One region of the Enterocloster sp. genome, then DNA from elsewhere that is predicted to be linked to it. Evidence: a T-box and tRNA genes for the amino acid it is inferred to sense, from the RefSeq annotation. Region 1 holds a T-box; the other holds one or more tRNA genes.
What was found. The T-box of region 1 lies ahead of pheS (phenylalanine--tRNA ligase subunit alpha). A T-box ahead of a tRNA ligase gene usually reads a tRNA of that ligase, here a tRNA-Phe.

Region 1 (7,889 bases):
CACCACAAATTTCCCATCATCTACTGTCAGGCTTATATCCTTGATAATGCCCTTTTCTCCTTTGTCGTCATTTACTTCAAAGGAGAGATTTTCCAATCTAAGCATAATGACACTCCTACCTCTCTTTTCGTCCCGTTTTAAGGCCAGCCGCATCTGCGGCAAATGGCCACACAACTTACAGTATATACTATTTATGGACAAATTACTATTATAATTTACCTCTTAGGGTAAAAAATGTCTGCTGCATTTATCACATAGCAAAACAGGAAGCCAGTTTTCTGGCTTCCTGCTCATATCCTGCAGAAGAAGGGAGTCGAACCCTCAAGGTATTACTACCACACGGACCTGAACCGTGCGCGTCTGCCAATTCCGCCACTTCTGCATTTTCTGTTTTTGCTGTTTAGCAGTAATTCTTACTGGCTGTCTCAGCAACGAAGACTATTATATCGGATAGCAGCGGATTTGTCAACGACTTTTTTAACTTTTTTGCGCCATTTTTTAACAGATTTTTTGCCGCTTTTTAGCCTTTATTATCTTCCATGCTCCGTAATTAACATTGCAAGCCATCAATCTAACAGCTCCATCAGCTCATAGACCCTCTCTCTGGTAATCTCCATTGCCTTTAAACTGTATGCCATGAGCTGCATACTTCCTCCTTCAAACTCCTTTCCGGCCTCATCTGCATCCGTTTCCTTGTCTTGGATCCAATCCCGCTACCCTCTCCCTCATCCGAACTGCCAGATCCTCTCCCACAAAGCCATAAGAATGGACTGAATTCACAACAACATAATTTCCTCTGTTTACAATGGATTTTCATATTCCATCTCCAAAATGTCCACCTGATAGCTGTTTTCATCCAGCCGGACAGGAGATCCAAGACGGCCTGTGAACACAGACTCATATATGGTTCCCTGCGGATTCTCTTCTCCGATTTCTCCCATATTGGCATCCTCAAATCGTCCCGAAAAGCTGCCGTCTTCCCGGATCTGAAGCTCCGTCCTCCATGCACCTGCACCGCTTGAAAATATAAACATCGTATTTTTAAACTCTGAAAAAAACTCTGCAGATGCGGTAGTTTCCGAACCCTCTGCTCTTTTTGCGGCTTCCGGGACTGCTATCTCCGCTGTTTCCGCTGCCGCTGTTTCTTCTTTTCCACAGCCCGCCGTCAAAAGTCCTGCTGCCAGAACTGCACATACAGCCCTCATATAGCTTCTGCTTTTACCATCCATACACATTCTCCCTTTCAGTTAAAAAGGGCAAAGCCAAAACAGCTCTGCCCTCTTAAAAAATCTTCTATTTGCTTTACGCCCTCAGCTCAATTCCAAGATCCTTAAGGCCATTTAAGATCTTATTCATCACCGCTGTGACTTCCTTCTCTTCCAGAGTGTGATCCTTAGCTCTGAAAGTAATGGAGTATGCCACGGACTTATGGCCTTCCAGTACCTGTGCTCCCTCATAAATATCAAACAGCTTGCAGCTCTCTAAGATCTTTCCGCCTCTCTGGCTGATCACATCCTCGATCTGCCCTACCAAAACTGCCTTTGGAACAACCATACTGATATCTCTGGTAACAGCCGGGAATTTGGCAATTCCGGTGTACTTCCGGTCAAAGGTGGTAAACTCTGTCATTGCGGGCATATCAATAACTGCTACATAGGCTCTGTCGCCGATCTTATAGTTTTCAGCCACCTCCGGATGGATCTCACCCAAGAAGCCCACGGTGCGGCCCTCATAAACGATATCTGCCTTTCTGCCCGGATGCAGGTAAGGATGGTCGCCCTTTGGATCGTAATGAACCTTCTTATCCATTCCCACCTTGTCGAAGAATTCCTCTACCACGCCCTTCATATCAAAGAAATCTCCGCTTCCATACATACCCAGAGTAAACTGCATCCGCTCATCGGGAAGCTCGGTTAAAGGAAGTGCCTTGGGACGGTATACATTTGCCAGCTCATACAAACGCACCTCTTTGTTGCGGCGGTTGTAGTTGGTGGATAATGATACCAGCATACCGTTTAAAGGCAGGGTACGCATGATGCTGAAATCCTCGCCCAGAGGATTGGAAATGGTAATGGCCTTTCTTAACTCACTGTCCTCAGGAATTAAAAGCTTGTCAAATACCTTTGGACTTTCAAAGGAATATGTCATACCCTGGGAGAAGCCGCAGAATTCTGCTGTCTCTCTTGCCATATCCTCGATCATCAACTTATAGGAAAGCTTTCCTGTGGTTGCTTCACCGGATGGAAGTGTGGTCGGAATCTTGTCATAGCCATAGAATCTTGCCACTTCCTCTGCCAGATCTGCCATACGAAGAAGATCCTGACGCCAGCTTGGAGCGACTACCTCACCGGAAGCCTCATCATAGCCCAGGTCTATTTTCTCAAAATATGCCAGCATATCTTCCTTTGAAATATCGGTGCCGAGAAGCTTATTGATCTTTTCAGGCTCAAATTTGATCCTTGTCTCCCCTCTCTTTACAGGATAAACATCAATCATTCCGCCTACAACCTCTCCAGCTCCCAGCTCTTCGATCAGCTGGCAGGCACGATTTACAGCCTCTTCTGCAGTGTTGGGATCCAGTCCCTTTTCATACTTGCCGGACGCATCGGTGCGCAGGCCCAGCTTCTTTGCGGAAAGACGGATATTGGTGCCGTCAAAGCAGGCGCACTCAAATACCATAGAGGACACATTGTCTGTGATCTTGGAGTTTTCGCCTCCCATGATACCGGCGATTCCCACCTGCTTTTCACCGTCATTGATCATTAAAATGGTAGAATCCAGTGTTCTGTCCTGTCCGTCCAGAGTCTGGAATACATCCCCCTCAGAAGCACATTTTACCACGATCTCATGACCTGCCAGCTGGTCATAGTCAAAGGCGTGCATGGGCTGTCCGTACTCTTCCATCACATAGTTGGTGATATCCACGATATTGTTGATGGGACGGATTCCGCTGGCAGCCAGACGGCGCTGCATCCACTCCGGTGAAGGAGCCAGCTTGATATTCTTTACCATTCTGGCACAGTAGCGCTTACACAGGTCTGTATTTTCCACACTCACCTTTAAGTAATCGTGAATGTCCTCATTGTTGCCCGTAGCTGTAACCACCGGCGGGAAGAAGGGCTTGCGGAAGGTAGCGGCTGCCTCTCTTGCGATTCCCACTACGCTGTAGCAGTCTACACGGTTGGAGGTAATCTCGTATTCAAACACCACGTCTCTCAGACCCAGGATCCGCACTGCATCGTCGCCGGGAACACTGTCCTCGGGGAGCAGGTAGATGCCGCTTTCAGGGGCATCCGGATACATATTCCGGTCAGCGCCCAGCTCTTCGATGGAGCACATCATTCCAAAGGACTCCACGCCTCTTAATTTGCCCTTTTTAATTTTAATGCCTTCCTCCGGAAGGGGGCCGCCGTCATGGCCTCCTGCTACTCGTCCGCCGTCCAGTACCACCGGTACCTTTGCACCGATGGAATCCTTTGTAATATTTGGCGCTCCGGTTACGATCTGTACGGGCTCTGCTTCCCCTACGTTGACCTGGCACACGACCAGCTTGTCAGCGTCCGGATGACGTTCTACGGAAAGAACTTCTCCTACTACGATCTTTTCCAGATTTTTATCTAAACAGGTAAATCCTTCAACCTTGGTGCCTGTCAATGTCATCGCATCTGTATACTCCTGGGCAGCCACATCCAGGTCAGGAACATATGCTTTAATCCATGATAATGCTGTATTCATGTCGGTTCTCCTTTTTATTTATGATGGAACAATTAAAACTGCTTTAAGAAGCGGATATCATTTTCATAGAGAAGGCGCATATCGTCGATCTCATATTTTAACAGGGCAATTCGCTCCAGGCCTACGCCGAAAGCAAAGCCTGTATATTCCTGGGGATCAATGCCGCACATCTCAAATACATGGGGATGTACCATACCGCAGCCTAAAATCTCAATCCAGCCGGAGCCCTTGCAGAAACGGCAGCCTTTTCCGCCGCACTTAAAGCAGCTTACGTCCATCTCGGCGCTGGGTTCGGTAAATGGGAAATGGTGGGGACGGAATTTAACCTTTGTATCCTCGCCGAACATCTCTCGTGCAAACTCTGCCAGAGTTCCCTTTAAATCGGAGAATGTAATATTTTTATCAATAACCAGTCCCTCGACCTGATGGAAGGATGGAGAATGGGTTGCATCCACCTCATCGGAACGGAATACGCGGCCCGGAGAAATCATACGGATAGGAAGCTTACCTGTTTCCATGGTTCTGGCCTGTACCGGGGAGGTCTGGGTACGGAGCACAATGTCCTTGCTGATATAGAAGGTATCCTGCTCATCCTTAGCCGGATGGTTTGGCGGGATATTTAATTTGGTAAAGTTGTACTCATCATACTCCACCTCAGGGCCTTCTACTACCTCGTAGCCCATGCCCACGAAAATCCGCTCCACTGCCTCTAATGCAATGGTATTTGGATGGCTGTGGCCTACGCTGTTCTTCTTTGCAGGAAGGGTAACGTCAATAACCTCTCTCTTTAACTGCTCTTCTCTGGCCTTCTTTGCCAGGGCAGCCTTTGCTTCCTCTAAGCGGCCCTCGATCACAGCTCTGGCTTCATTTACCAGCTGTCCCACCTTTGGACGGTCTTCCGGAGCCACATCCTTCATGCTCTTTAAAAGGCTGGTCAGCTCTCCCTTCTTTCCAAGATAAGCGACACGGATGTCATTCAGCGTATCAAGGCTCTCAGCGGAAGAAATCTGCTGCAGCGCCTCTTCTTTGATCTTCTCTAACTGCTCTTTCATGGGTTCTCCTTTTCTGTTCTCTTTTAAATAAGTGTACGGTTCTTTTCGCGGAAATGTTTGCTGCCATAACAAAAAACCGCCCCTTCAGATTCCTGAAGGGACGGATCAAATCATTCCGCGGTACCACCCTGATTCCTGCAATACAGATACTAAGCCAAGGCTTTCTATCCTTTGCAGACACTTAAACACGCTTAACGCACGCCTACGTCACAGGCTGCGAGCAGACGCCCTTTCACCCATGCAGCTCCGGTGGGAAATTCAGCGCTTATGTGAACTCGGGAACGCTTCCAGCCGACGACCTTCCCTCTCTGTGAGAACATAAGTACCTACTGTACACTCTCATCGCTTTTAGATATAAAATCTACTGTAAATTTTAGCCGTTTCATCTAGAAAAGTCAACCCCCATTTTTTCCTGCGTTTTCACATTTTGCACCAGTCGCTGGAGTTAGGTTCTCCTATGACCGGAAACCGGAGTCCAGCACACCAAACTCCAGAGGCCGGTGCAGAGTACAGAAACTCATTTTTCATTTGACCTTTCTCTCCTTTCCAGCTATCATAGAACCATCATTTTCACAAAAGAAAGGATGATTTCCATGAAATATACCTGTACCATCCCCTGCTTTGACTTAGAGCAGACCGCTCTCTCCGGTCAGTGTTTCCGGCTGATGCCAGGAAAAGAGCCCGGACTGTGGTCCGTGATCAGCCAGGGGAAGCTTTTATCCATCAGGCAAAACGATTCCCAATTCACCTTTGAATGCGAAGAAGGTTCTTTGGAATACTGGCTGTCCTATTTTGATGTGTCCACAGACTACCAGGCCATGATTGATTCCATAGATCCGGATGATACTTATCTTTTATCTGCCGCCAAAGCAGGTGCAGGCATTCGTATTCTCCGTCAGGATCCATGGGAAATGATCATCACCTTTGTTATCTCCCAGCAAAAGACCATCCCGGCCATCCGCTCCTTAGTTGAAGCTCTGTGCCGTAATTATGGAACGCACATTGAACGCACATTGCTCGCATCCTCAAAGCTTTCTGAAGCCGGTCCCTCCCCCTTTGCCTTTCCTACGCCGGAACAGTTAAGCCGCGCCTCATTGGATGACCTGCTGGCACTGAAGCTGGGATACCGGGCAAAATATATCCACCGGCTCTGTCAGGACGCACTGGAAGGAAGCCTGAACCTGGATCTTCTGTCCTCCCAGAACTATAAAGAGGCCATAGATTATCTCACCAGCTTTTATGGAATCGGTAAAAAGGTAGCGAACTGCGTCTGCCTCTTCGGTCTCCATCATATTGATGCATTTCCTGTCGATACCTGGATCCAGAAAATCCTCATGGAACATTATTTTGACGAAAAAAAATACCGCCGCATCCCCAAATCCCAGCTGTTTGACCGAATCATCGAAGATTCCTTCGGATGCTATCCGGGCTATGCAGGGGTAATGCAACAGTATATTTTCAACTATGAGAGAAATGTAATAGGAAAAAACCAGACTTAAAGCTCCTGAGGGTTTCCGGCCTCAAATATTTTCCATCCGTCCCTTCCCTTTCCCACAGCCATTTCCCGGATATATTCTCCATCTCCGCTTAATTGTCTGTTTTTAATGGCCTGGTCTGTCCAGGTCTGATGAAAGACCACACGGACTACACGGTATTCCTCATATCCCAAAAGGGCTGCTCTGCCGTCATAATACTCTTTGCTTCCCGCATATTCCTCCTCCGGAAGCGTTTCAAAGCTGTGGATCAAATAATCTTTTATGTAGGAGCCGCTTCTAAAATCCTCCTCCTGTTGGGGAAAATTCATAAACTCTGCCTGATCCTTTGAAAGAAGGCTGCTGCATTCCTCATACTGAGCCATGGCGTGATAGCGGAAAAACAGACCTGCTGTCATTTCGGCCTCTCCCTCAGGCATCTCTTCAAAGCGGATATGGCGGGGATTTTCCGCTGAAATCGTATATTCTTCCGCCAGACGGTTCTCCTGGCGGTTCCGGTTCACCCAGGCCACGGCAAACATAACTCCCAGACAGATCAATGTCATTCCGCAGATTTTAAGAGCTTGTCCCGATACCTTCTGCGGCCGTTTTGGTGCCTGATCTTTTTTTATATCCTTCTGTCCCACGTTCGACAGAACCTCCTTTTTATTATGGCAATTCTTCTGTCCGGCCTTTATCCCCGGGCAGACAGCTGCTCTTTCTTCCACTTCCAGCAGACTCCGTTATCCTTCATGCATCGGGATAATCCCTCTGCCGTATCCCCAAGGAAAATCCCCAAGGCTTCTATTTTACCTGTATCGATCGTCAGATTTCTGGGGAGCGAACGAAAACGATCCCTGTCCGCTTCCACCTTTGGCAGCACTCCTGTTTTTACAGATACTGCCTGAGCAAAAATCCCGGCGGTTTCCCAGGTGCTTCTCTGATTCCTGCTCCCGAAATTATAGATTCCTCCCGGCAGTTCCATCACCTGCTCCATAGCCCGGATCACATCCCACACATAGGTGATGCCTCTGTAATCATGGATCGGGCTTACAATCACCTTTCCTTCCCCGGCGGCTGCAAACATCTGTCCTAACAGCCCGGTTCCCGGCGTCCTTTTCGGAACCGGATAATCATACATCCAGGTCAAACGCAGACAGACCGCCCCTTCTGCCAAAGCAAGCGCTGCCTCCTCTGCCCGTTTTTTATCCCTTCCATACACATTCACCGGCTTCACCCGGTCTGTCTCACGATTCGGCTCCAGAGTATCTGTTCCCGCATAAACCTGATCCGAACTCATAAAGATCAGCCTGCAGCCGCTCTCCCTGCAGGCTCTTGCTATATTTTCTGTTCCCTGAACATTGATCCGTCCCGAAGCCAGGGGATCCGCCTCACACTGTCCCGTATTAGACAAGCCTGCACAGTGCAGCACTGCCTGAGGACGAATCGCCTTAAAAAATGCAGACACCGCCACCATATCTGTAATATCCAGCTCCTCATGGGTAACCGCTACCGTCTCATACCCATCCTTCCCCTCAAAATATTCCGCAAGTCTCGACCCCAGAAATCCTCCTGAACCCGTGATCAAAATCCGTTTTTTCATTCTATAACCAATAGCCTTTCTTCCTCA
Region 2 (7,889 bases), on a different contig from region 1:
TTTGCAAAAATATCAGGCGAGATATTATCAATATGACAGCGGATGCTTCATCTGGCCATCCGGGAGGTTCCCTGTCGGCAGTAGAAATTATGACAGCGTTGTTTTTTGAAAAAATGAATATAAATCCTCAAGAACCAAAATGGGAAGGTCGCGATCGATTTGTGCTGTCTAAAGGTCATGCAGCACCTTGCTATTATGCGGTTTTAGGAGAGAGAGGGTATTTTGATAAAAATGAATTTAAAAATTTCCGCCAGCTTCATAGCATTCTTCAAGGGCATCCTGATACAAAGAAGTGTCCGGGTGTGGATGCCTCTACTGGTTCTTTGGGGCAGGGAATTTCTATTGCAGTAGGCATGGCCTTGGGAGAGAAAAAACTTCAGAACAGTACGGTTCAGGTCTACACGCTTCTGGGAGATGGAGAACTTCAGGAAGGGCAGGTTTGGGAAGCATCTATGGCGGCGGCTCATTATGGATTAGATAATTTGACTGTAATCGTAGATCATAATGGACTTCAAATTGATGGAACGAACGATCAGGTAATGGGGCTTGGAGATTTGGCAGGCAAGTTTAAGGCGTTTGGGTTTAATGTATTGGAGATAGATGGTAATAATCTTTCGGATGTACTTAAAGCATTAGACGCACCATTTTGGGGTAAGCCAAAATGCATTATTGCCAATACGATTAAGGGAAAGGGTATCTCTTTTATGGAAAATCAGGTAGGCTGGCATGGAAAAGCTCCGAGTGAAGAGGAGCGTTGTAAGGCGTTAAAAGAATTGGAGGAAGCGGTATGAGTGAGATGAAGGCAATCAGAGTGGCTTATGGTGAGGCTCTGGCAAAATTAGGTGAGTTAAACGAAAAAGTAGTTGTCTTGGATGCAGATCTGGCTCATGCTACTATGACAGCTACCTTTGGTGAAAAATTTCCAGAACGCTTTTTTAATGCAGGAATTGCGGAAGCGAACATGATAGATATGGCAGCGGGGCTTTCGACATCCGGGTATATTCCATTTGCCAGTACTTTTGCGGTTTTTGGTACGGGAAGAGCATACGATCAGGTGAGAAATGGATGTGCATATCCTGGCTTTAATGTAAAGTTTGGTATGACGCATGCAGGTATTACTTTGGGAGAGGACGGAGGAAGTCATCAGGCGATTGAGGATATAGCGCTTATGCGTGTTATTCCGGGAATGACGGTAATTGTTCCGTGCGATGCTAAAGAAACAGAGAGAGCTGTTATGGCAGCTGCTCAGATAGAAGGGCCGGTATACCTGAGATTGGCAAGATTGCCAAGTCCAGTATTTGAAGAGGAAATGCCGTTTGAAGTTGGAAAGGCAAATGTCTTGAGGGAAGGAAAGAGTGCTGCAGTAATTGCTTGCGGAATTATGGTGGCTCCAGTTTTGGAATGTGCAAAGCGTCTTGAAAAAGAGGGCATTTCTCTTACAGTAATTAATATGCATACAATTAAACCGATTGATAGAGAATGCATTGTTAAATATGCAAATCAGTGCGGTCGAATAATTACAGTAGAGGAGCATAGTGTAATTGGTGGTTTAGGTGATGCAGTAGGAAGTGTTCTTCTGGAAGAACAGTGTGACACTATATTTAAGAAAATCGGTGTTCAGGATCGGTTTGGCCAGTCTGGTAAACCTGAGGAGCTATTAGAAGAATATGGGCTTAGTGAAGAGCAGATTTATAATCAGATAAAAGGAGTATTAAAACCATGAGAATTGCATTGATTAATGAAAACAGTCAGGCTGGAAAAAATGAAATGATTTACAGAAGTTTGAAAAAAGTGGCTGATATAAAAGGATATGAAGTAGATAATTATGGAATGTATTCAGCTGAGGATGAAAACTCTCTTACCTATGTACAAAATGGAATTTTGGCCTCCATTCTTCTTAATTCAGGGGCCGCAGACTATGTTGTGACTGGATGCGGAACTGGAGAGGGCGCTATGCTTGCGTTAAACAGCTTTCCGGGGGTGATCTGCGGTCATGTGTGTGATCCCAGTGATGGCTATATGTTTGCTCAGATCAACGATGGTAATGCGGTCTCTCTTCCATTTGCCAAGGGATTTGGATGGGGAGCAGAACTGAATTTGGAGTATATTTTTGAAAAACTATTTTCTGAGAAAAGTGGTCAGGGATATCCAAAAGAGAGAGCGGTGCCAGAACAGAGAAATAAGAGGATTCTGGATGAAGTGAGAAGAAATAATTTTAAAGATTTGCTGATGTGCTTAAAGGGGCTGGATCAGGAGCTTGTAAGAGGCAGTGTGATGGGAGAACGATTTAAGGAATTGTTTTTTGCTAATTGTAAGGATGAAGCCATCTGCAGTTATGTTAAGGGATTACTTGGAGAATAAAATAATGTTTTAAAGTTATTAGGAACAGTGTCTGTTGTGTACAGGCTGTTCCTTTTATATTATAGATTTGTTAGTCTTGCAGATAGCCGTCTACAACTGTCTACCACCTTCCAGACACATAAAAACGGCGGAAACCTTCAAAAATAAAGGCTTCCGCTGAAATTACAAAAAGCGCGAGACGGGATTCGAACCCGCGGCCCCCACCTTGGCAAGGTGGTGCTCCACCACTGAGCCACTCGCGCATAAAACAGATATCCTGTTTTCAAGCAGGTGATGGGAATCGAACCCACGTATCTAGCTTGGAAGGCTAGTGTTCTACCATTGAACTACACCTGCGCAGTGCCCAAAGTCGGAATCGAACCAACGACACGAGGATTTTCAGTCCTCTGCTCTACCAACTGAGCTATCTGGGCATCCGTATCAGTGATTGAAAATCGCTGACAACGGTGATATTCTACCCTTTTTTTTGTAAGCTGTCAAGTCTTTTGGTAAAATATTTAAAAAAAATCGTTAAATGTACTCTTTTCGCCCGCTGGCGTCTAAAATTCCTTCCTCTTCCCTGTATTTTGCAACGGTTCTCCTGGAGATGGTGATACCCTGGGAAGCCAGTTTTTCGCTTAGAAGGCGGTCGCTGTAGGGCTTTTTGGGGTCTTCTCCGGCTATGATTTTCCTGAGAGCCAGTTTGATGGCTGCGGCATTGATGCCATGAGAGGCGGAGTTTAAACCATTTTCACTGCGGGAAACGGAGCGCGAAAAGAAAAAGCTCAGGGGATATACACCCCAGGAGCACTGGAGATATTTATGGCTGACGGCTCTGCTGACCGTAGACTCATGTATCCCCAGCCGGTCTGCGATATCAGTCATGCGCAGCGGGACAAGGTGATTGGAACCCTTTGAGAAAAATGCTTCCTGATGCTCCAGAATAGCCTTGGACACATCCATCAAGGTGAGGCTTCTCTGTGCGATGCACTGGCGGATCCATTCTGCCTGACGAAGCTTATTTCCCAGATATTCTTTTACCTCCTCAGACTCAGGTTCCTGGCTCATTTTGCGGTAATAGCTGCTGATTTCAATGGCCGGATACATGGCTTCATTTAAGAGGATATCAAAATGGTCTTTAAATTTGACAATGGTTACATCCGGAATAATATAGCGGAGCTGTTCCCGGCTGGAAAAGGACATTCCGGGTTTGGGATTCAGGGAGCGGATGATCTGGCAGCAGTCTGCGGCTTCCGCAGGGGACAGACGAAGCTTTCTGGCAATGGCTGGTATCTGATTTTTGGCAATCATTTCCAGGCACTGACAGGTTAATGTTTTCATCACAGGTGTAAGGAGGCCGCGGCGTTCCAGCTGAAGATTTAAACACTCTTCCAGATTTCGGGCAAAAACTCCTGCAGGGTCCAGTTTCTGGAGCTGCGCAAGAAGCTTAAGGATATGTGCTTCGTCTGTTTTAAGATCTGCCGCAATATCTCCGGGAGATTCGGTGAGATAGCCTCTGTCATCTAACGATTCCAGCATGTAGTGAATAATCTGTGTATCATCGGCAGAAAGCTCCTCTGAGATCAGCTGGGACCAGAGATAGTCTTCCAGCGTCTCGCCGTCATCCGTATCAATGTTCCAGGAATCCTTAAAATCGTAGTCATCATCGTTGTTCTGCCGCTGGTAGAGGTAATAGTTTTCTTCATTAAAGGAATTAAGCCACTGCTGCTGTTCAATGGATTCCCGATCCGGCCCTCCGGAAGAAGAATCAGATATTTCCATCACGGGATTTTCCAGTGCCGTCTCATTGATATATGTGTTTAATTCCTGGGCAGTCATCTGCAGGATCTCAGCAGATTGTATCATGCGTTGGGATAGGGTCTGAGTCTGTCGGGTCTGAAGCTTCAGATCCATGGAAAGCACCTTCTTTCGTAAGATATGATTGGTTTAAGTATATCACAGATCGTTCTGTTTTTGAATGCAAAAAGAGCGCCCCGCTTAACATAAAGATAAAGGAGGCGCTGGAAATTCCAGATCAGCTTGCCAGAAAGCCTTTTCCTACGATCTCGCTGGAATTGGAGATGAGCATAAAGGCAGTGGGTTCAATTTTTCTTATATAGTTGCGCAGCTTTAAGGCCTGACTGCGTTTCATGGTAGTCATGATCACGGTCTTGTCATTGTGGGAAAATGCTCCCTCCGCGTGGTAGACTGTGGCGCTGCGGTTTAAGGTATGGATGATGTAATCACAGATGGGATCGGGATTGTCGCAGATGATATTAAAACATTTGCAGAGATTGATATTTTCGATCACATCATCGATCACAAGGGATTTAGCTGCAAGGCCGATGGTGGAGAACAGTCCTGTTTCCGCATCAAAGATGAAAAAGGAAGTCAGAACGGATGCCACATCTACCAGCATCAGTACGGTGCCTATATTCATGCTGGTGTGCTTTTTCATGATCATGGCAATGATATCCGTACCGCCGCTGGATGCTCCGATATTGAATAAAATAGCGGTTCCGATGGCAGGCAGGAAAATTGCAAACATCAGTTCCAGAAGCGGCTCTGAGGTCAGAGGCTTTGTCAATGGGCAGATACGCTCCAGGAGGGAAAGACTGACGGACATAACAACGGTGGCATAAACGGTTTTCAGTCCAAAGCTTCTTCCAAGAAAGATAAAGCCAAGAACCAGAAGGGACATATTTGTAATGAATGTAAAATCACTGGCCGACCATTGGGTCATCTCACTGATAACGGTGGAAAAGCCGGTGATCCCGCCAAAGGCAAAGTGGTTTGGGAATTTGAAAAAATAGATTCCTATAACCATGATCCAGATACTGATTGTGATAGTTCCATATTCAGCGGCTGTGCGCCAGAATGGATTTTTGATTTCTTTCATGATGAAAGAATAAACCTCCTTTTTAATACTCTTGTTCATTCAAAATATGCATTTTGATTCAACCATATAATAAGCGTGTTTTACTACAAGCGCAACCACCTTTTTTACTAAAATAGGTACAACGAAAAGGCTGTGATGAATGTCCGCGGTATGTGGACATTTGCAGACGGTATGTTCACTGTTCTGGAAGGATGGTTTGTAGTAAAGGAAGAATCTGCCAGCGGTCTTGTATTACCGGAAAAGGAAGCCTATAATAGCAGTATTGGAACAAGAATGGGAGGAGGCAGGATATGAAGGTATTTGAAAATGATGCGGACTGGGAGGAGCGGGCCTGGGAGCTGGCAAAAAAGCTGGTGTCCATAGACAGCTCAGATCCGGGCGCTTATGAAGGCGAGATCGGGGAACGGCTTTATGAGTATTTAAGCCGGTGCTGTGAACGGTGTGGCGGTTCTCTGGCAGACCAGATCCAAATCGCACGGGAGGAGGTACTTCCGGGCCGGTTTAATGTGATGGCGCGGATACCGGGAAAGACGAATGGACCGGGACTGATCTATATCTGCCACATGGATACGGTTATGCTGGGAGATGGCTGGGATGAAACGACGCCGCCTCTGGGAGCGGTGGTCCGGGAAACAGAGGAGCAGGGAAAAACGGTGGTGCGCCTGTATGGAAGAGGAGCCTGTGATATGAAGTCGGGGTTAGCCTGTGCCCTTGCTGCCTTTGAGGCTCAGGTACGGGAGACCGGAAAAAGGGGAGAGCTTCCTAACCGGTCATTTTCCATAATCTGTACCGTGGATGAAGAGGATTTTATGCGGGGAGTGGAGCATGCCATCCGTTCCGGCTGGATCACGAAGGAGGACTGGGTTTTGGATACAGAGCCTACAGACGGACAGATTCAGGTGGCTCACAAGGGCCGCACCTGGTTTGAACTGACCGTTACGGGCATCACCGCCCACGCCAGCAATCCATGGAAGGGAGCAGACGCCATTGCAGCTATGGCGGAGGTGATCAGCAGCATACGAAAGGAGATTGCAGCCTGTCCGCCCCACCATGATCTGGGGATTTCTACCGTTACTTTTGGCCAGATCCAGGGAGGCTACAGGCCTTATGTAGTGCCGGACAGCTGTAAAGTATGGATTGATATGCGTCTGGCGCCCCCAGTGGATACGGCGGCTGCCTGCGCGATGGTTGAAGGGGCGATAAAAAAGGCAGAGAAGGAGATCGCAGGAGTTAAGGGAAGCTATGTGCTTACAGGAGACAGACCCTATGTAGAAAAGGACCCGGATTCACCGCTGTTGTCCCGTTTAAAAGAGGCTGTAAAGGCCGTTGTGGGAGAGGAAGCGGCGGTAGGAACCTTTAACGGCTACACAGATACGGCGGTAGCAGCAGGGATGCTGGGAAATCATAACTGTATGTCATATGGCCCCGGCAGCCTGGAGCTGGCTCATAAGCCTAATGAATCCGTACCTTATGAGGATGTGAAACGGGTCCAGGGGGTGCTTACAGAGCTGGCCGGGAATATTTTGTGGAGGAAACCCATGTAGAAGTATCAGGGAAAATACCATTTCCATCAATAAGGATTTTGTAGTATAATAGTGGCACCTTAAAAGGAGGAAACAAGATTATGAAGGAAACAGCATTAGTAATTATGGCGGCTGGAATCGGCAGCCGGTTTGGGGGCGGAATCAAGCAGCTGGCTCCTGTTGGGCCAAATGGAGAGATTATTATGGATTATTCTATCCATGACGCCATTGAGGCCGGATTTAACAAAGTCGTATTTATTATCCGTAAAGATCTGGAAAAGGATTTTAAGGAGATTATCGGAGACCGCATTGCCAAGCAGATCCCGGTTATTTATGCCTATCAGGAGCTGGACGCTCTTCCAGAGGGCTATTTTGTGCCTGAGGGCCGCAAAAAACCCTGGGGAACCGGTCAGGCTGTTCTGATGATAAAGGGGCTGATTGACTGTCCGTTCCTGGTGATCAATGCAGACGATTATTATGGAAAAGAGGGCTTTAAGCGGATCCACGATTACATGGTAAATGAGATGAAGGATGATGCAGATATTTATGATATCTGCATGGGCGGATTTGTGCTTGAAAATACCTTAAGCGACAACGGAAGCGTTACCAGAGGTGTGTGCCATGTGGAAAATGGATTCCTTAAAAACGTAACGGAAACTTATGATATCCGCAGAAGCGGGGACGGACTGGCAGCAGCAGATGAGGCGGGAAATCCTGTATCTGTACAGGCAGATCAGCCGGTTTCCATGAATATGTGGGGTCTTCCGGTGCGTTTCTTAGAGGAGCTGGAACATGGGTTCCCGAAGTTTTTAGACGGCTTAAAGCCTGAGGATATTAAGGCAGAATACCTGCTCCCGAAGATTATTGACGATCTGGTACAGGAGGGGAAGGCGAAAGTCCGCGTACTGGATACACCGGATAAATGGTTCGGTGTGACCTATCAGGAGGATAAGCAGGCGGTGGTAGACGCGATCCGGGGACTGATCCGGGACGGCGTGTACAAAGAAAAGCTGTTCGGTTAAAAAGCCATGCATATTTCCCATTTTCAGGGTCTATACTATAAAAAAACGGTGAAAATAGTTCAGCCTCCGTGGATAAGGAGACAGTACAGACATGAAATTGTGGAA

Region 2: it has a tRNA-Phe gene. The T-box ahead of pheS (phenylalanine--tRNA ligase subunit alpha) is inferred to sense a tRNA for this amino acid. The anticodon was not compared.

The regions. Positions count from the first base shown of each region.
Region 1 is NZ_DBMACH010000003.1:257,008-264,896, forward strand. Features, by position in the region: gene ACZM6M_RS05225 (ABC transporter ATP-binding protein) at 1-105, opposite strand, end outside; tRNA gene ACZM6M_RS05230 (tRNA-Leu) at 299-382, opposite strand; gene ACZM6M_RS05235 (lysozyme inhibitor LprI family protein) at 567-704, opposite strand; gene ACZM6M_RS05240 (hypothetical protein) at 801-1,229, opposite strand; gene pheT (phenylalanine--tRNA ligase subunit beta) at 1,303-3,735, opposite strand; gene pheS (phenylalanine--tRNA ligase subunit alpha) at 3,768-4,787, opposite strand; T-box leader at 4,881-5,139, opposite strand; gene ACZM6M_RS05255 (DNA-3-methyladenine glycosylase family protein) at 5,381-6,286, shown strand; gene ACZM6M_RS05260 (hypothetical protein) at 6,283-6,987, opposite strand; gene ACZM6M_RS05265 (SDR family oxidoreductase) at 6,954-7,862, opposite strand.
Region 2 is NZ_DBMACH010000006.1:107,641-115,529, reverse strand. Features, by position in the region: gene ACZM6M_RS08325 (transketolase) at 1-791, shown strand, start outside; gene ACZM6M_RS08320 (transketolase family protein) at 788-1,723, shown strand; gene ACZM6M_RS08315 (RpiB/LacA/LacB family sugar-phosphate isomerase) at 1,720-2,361, shown strand; tRNA gene ACZM6M_RS08310 (tRNA-Gly) at 2,532-2,603, opposite strand; tRNA gene ACZM6M_RS08305 (tRNA-Gly) at 2,627-2,697, opposite strand; tRNA gene ACZM6M_RS08300 (tRNA-Phe) at 2,702-2,774, opposite strand; gene rpoN (RNA polymerase factor sigma-54) at 2,872-4,254, opposite strand; gene ACZM6M_RS08290 (YitT family protein) at 4,376-5,239, opposite strand; gene ACZM6M_RS08285 (hypothetical protein) at 5,390-5,533, shown strand; gene ACZM6M_RS08280 (M20 family metallopeptidase) at 5,530-6,783, shown strand; gene ACZM6M_RS08275 (sugar phosphate nucleotidyltransferase) at 6,864-7,784, shown strand.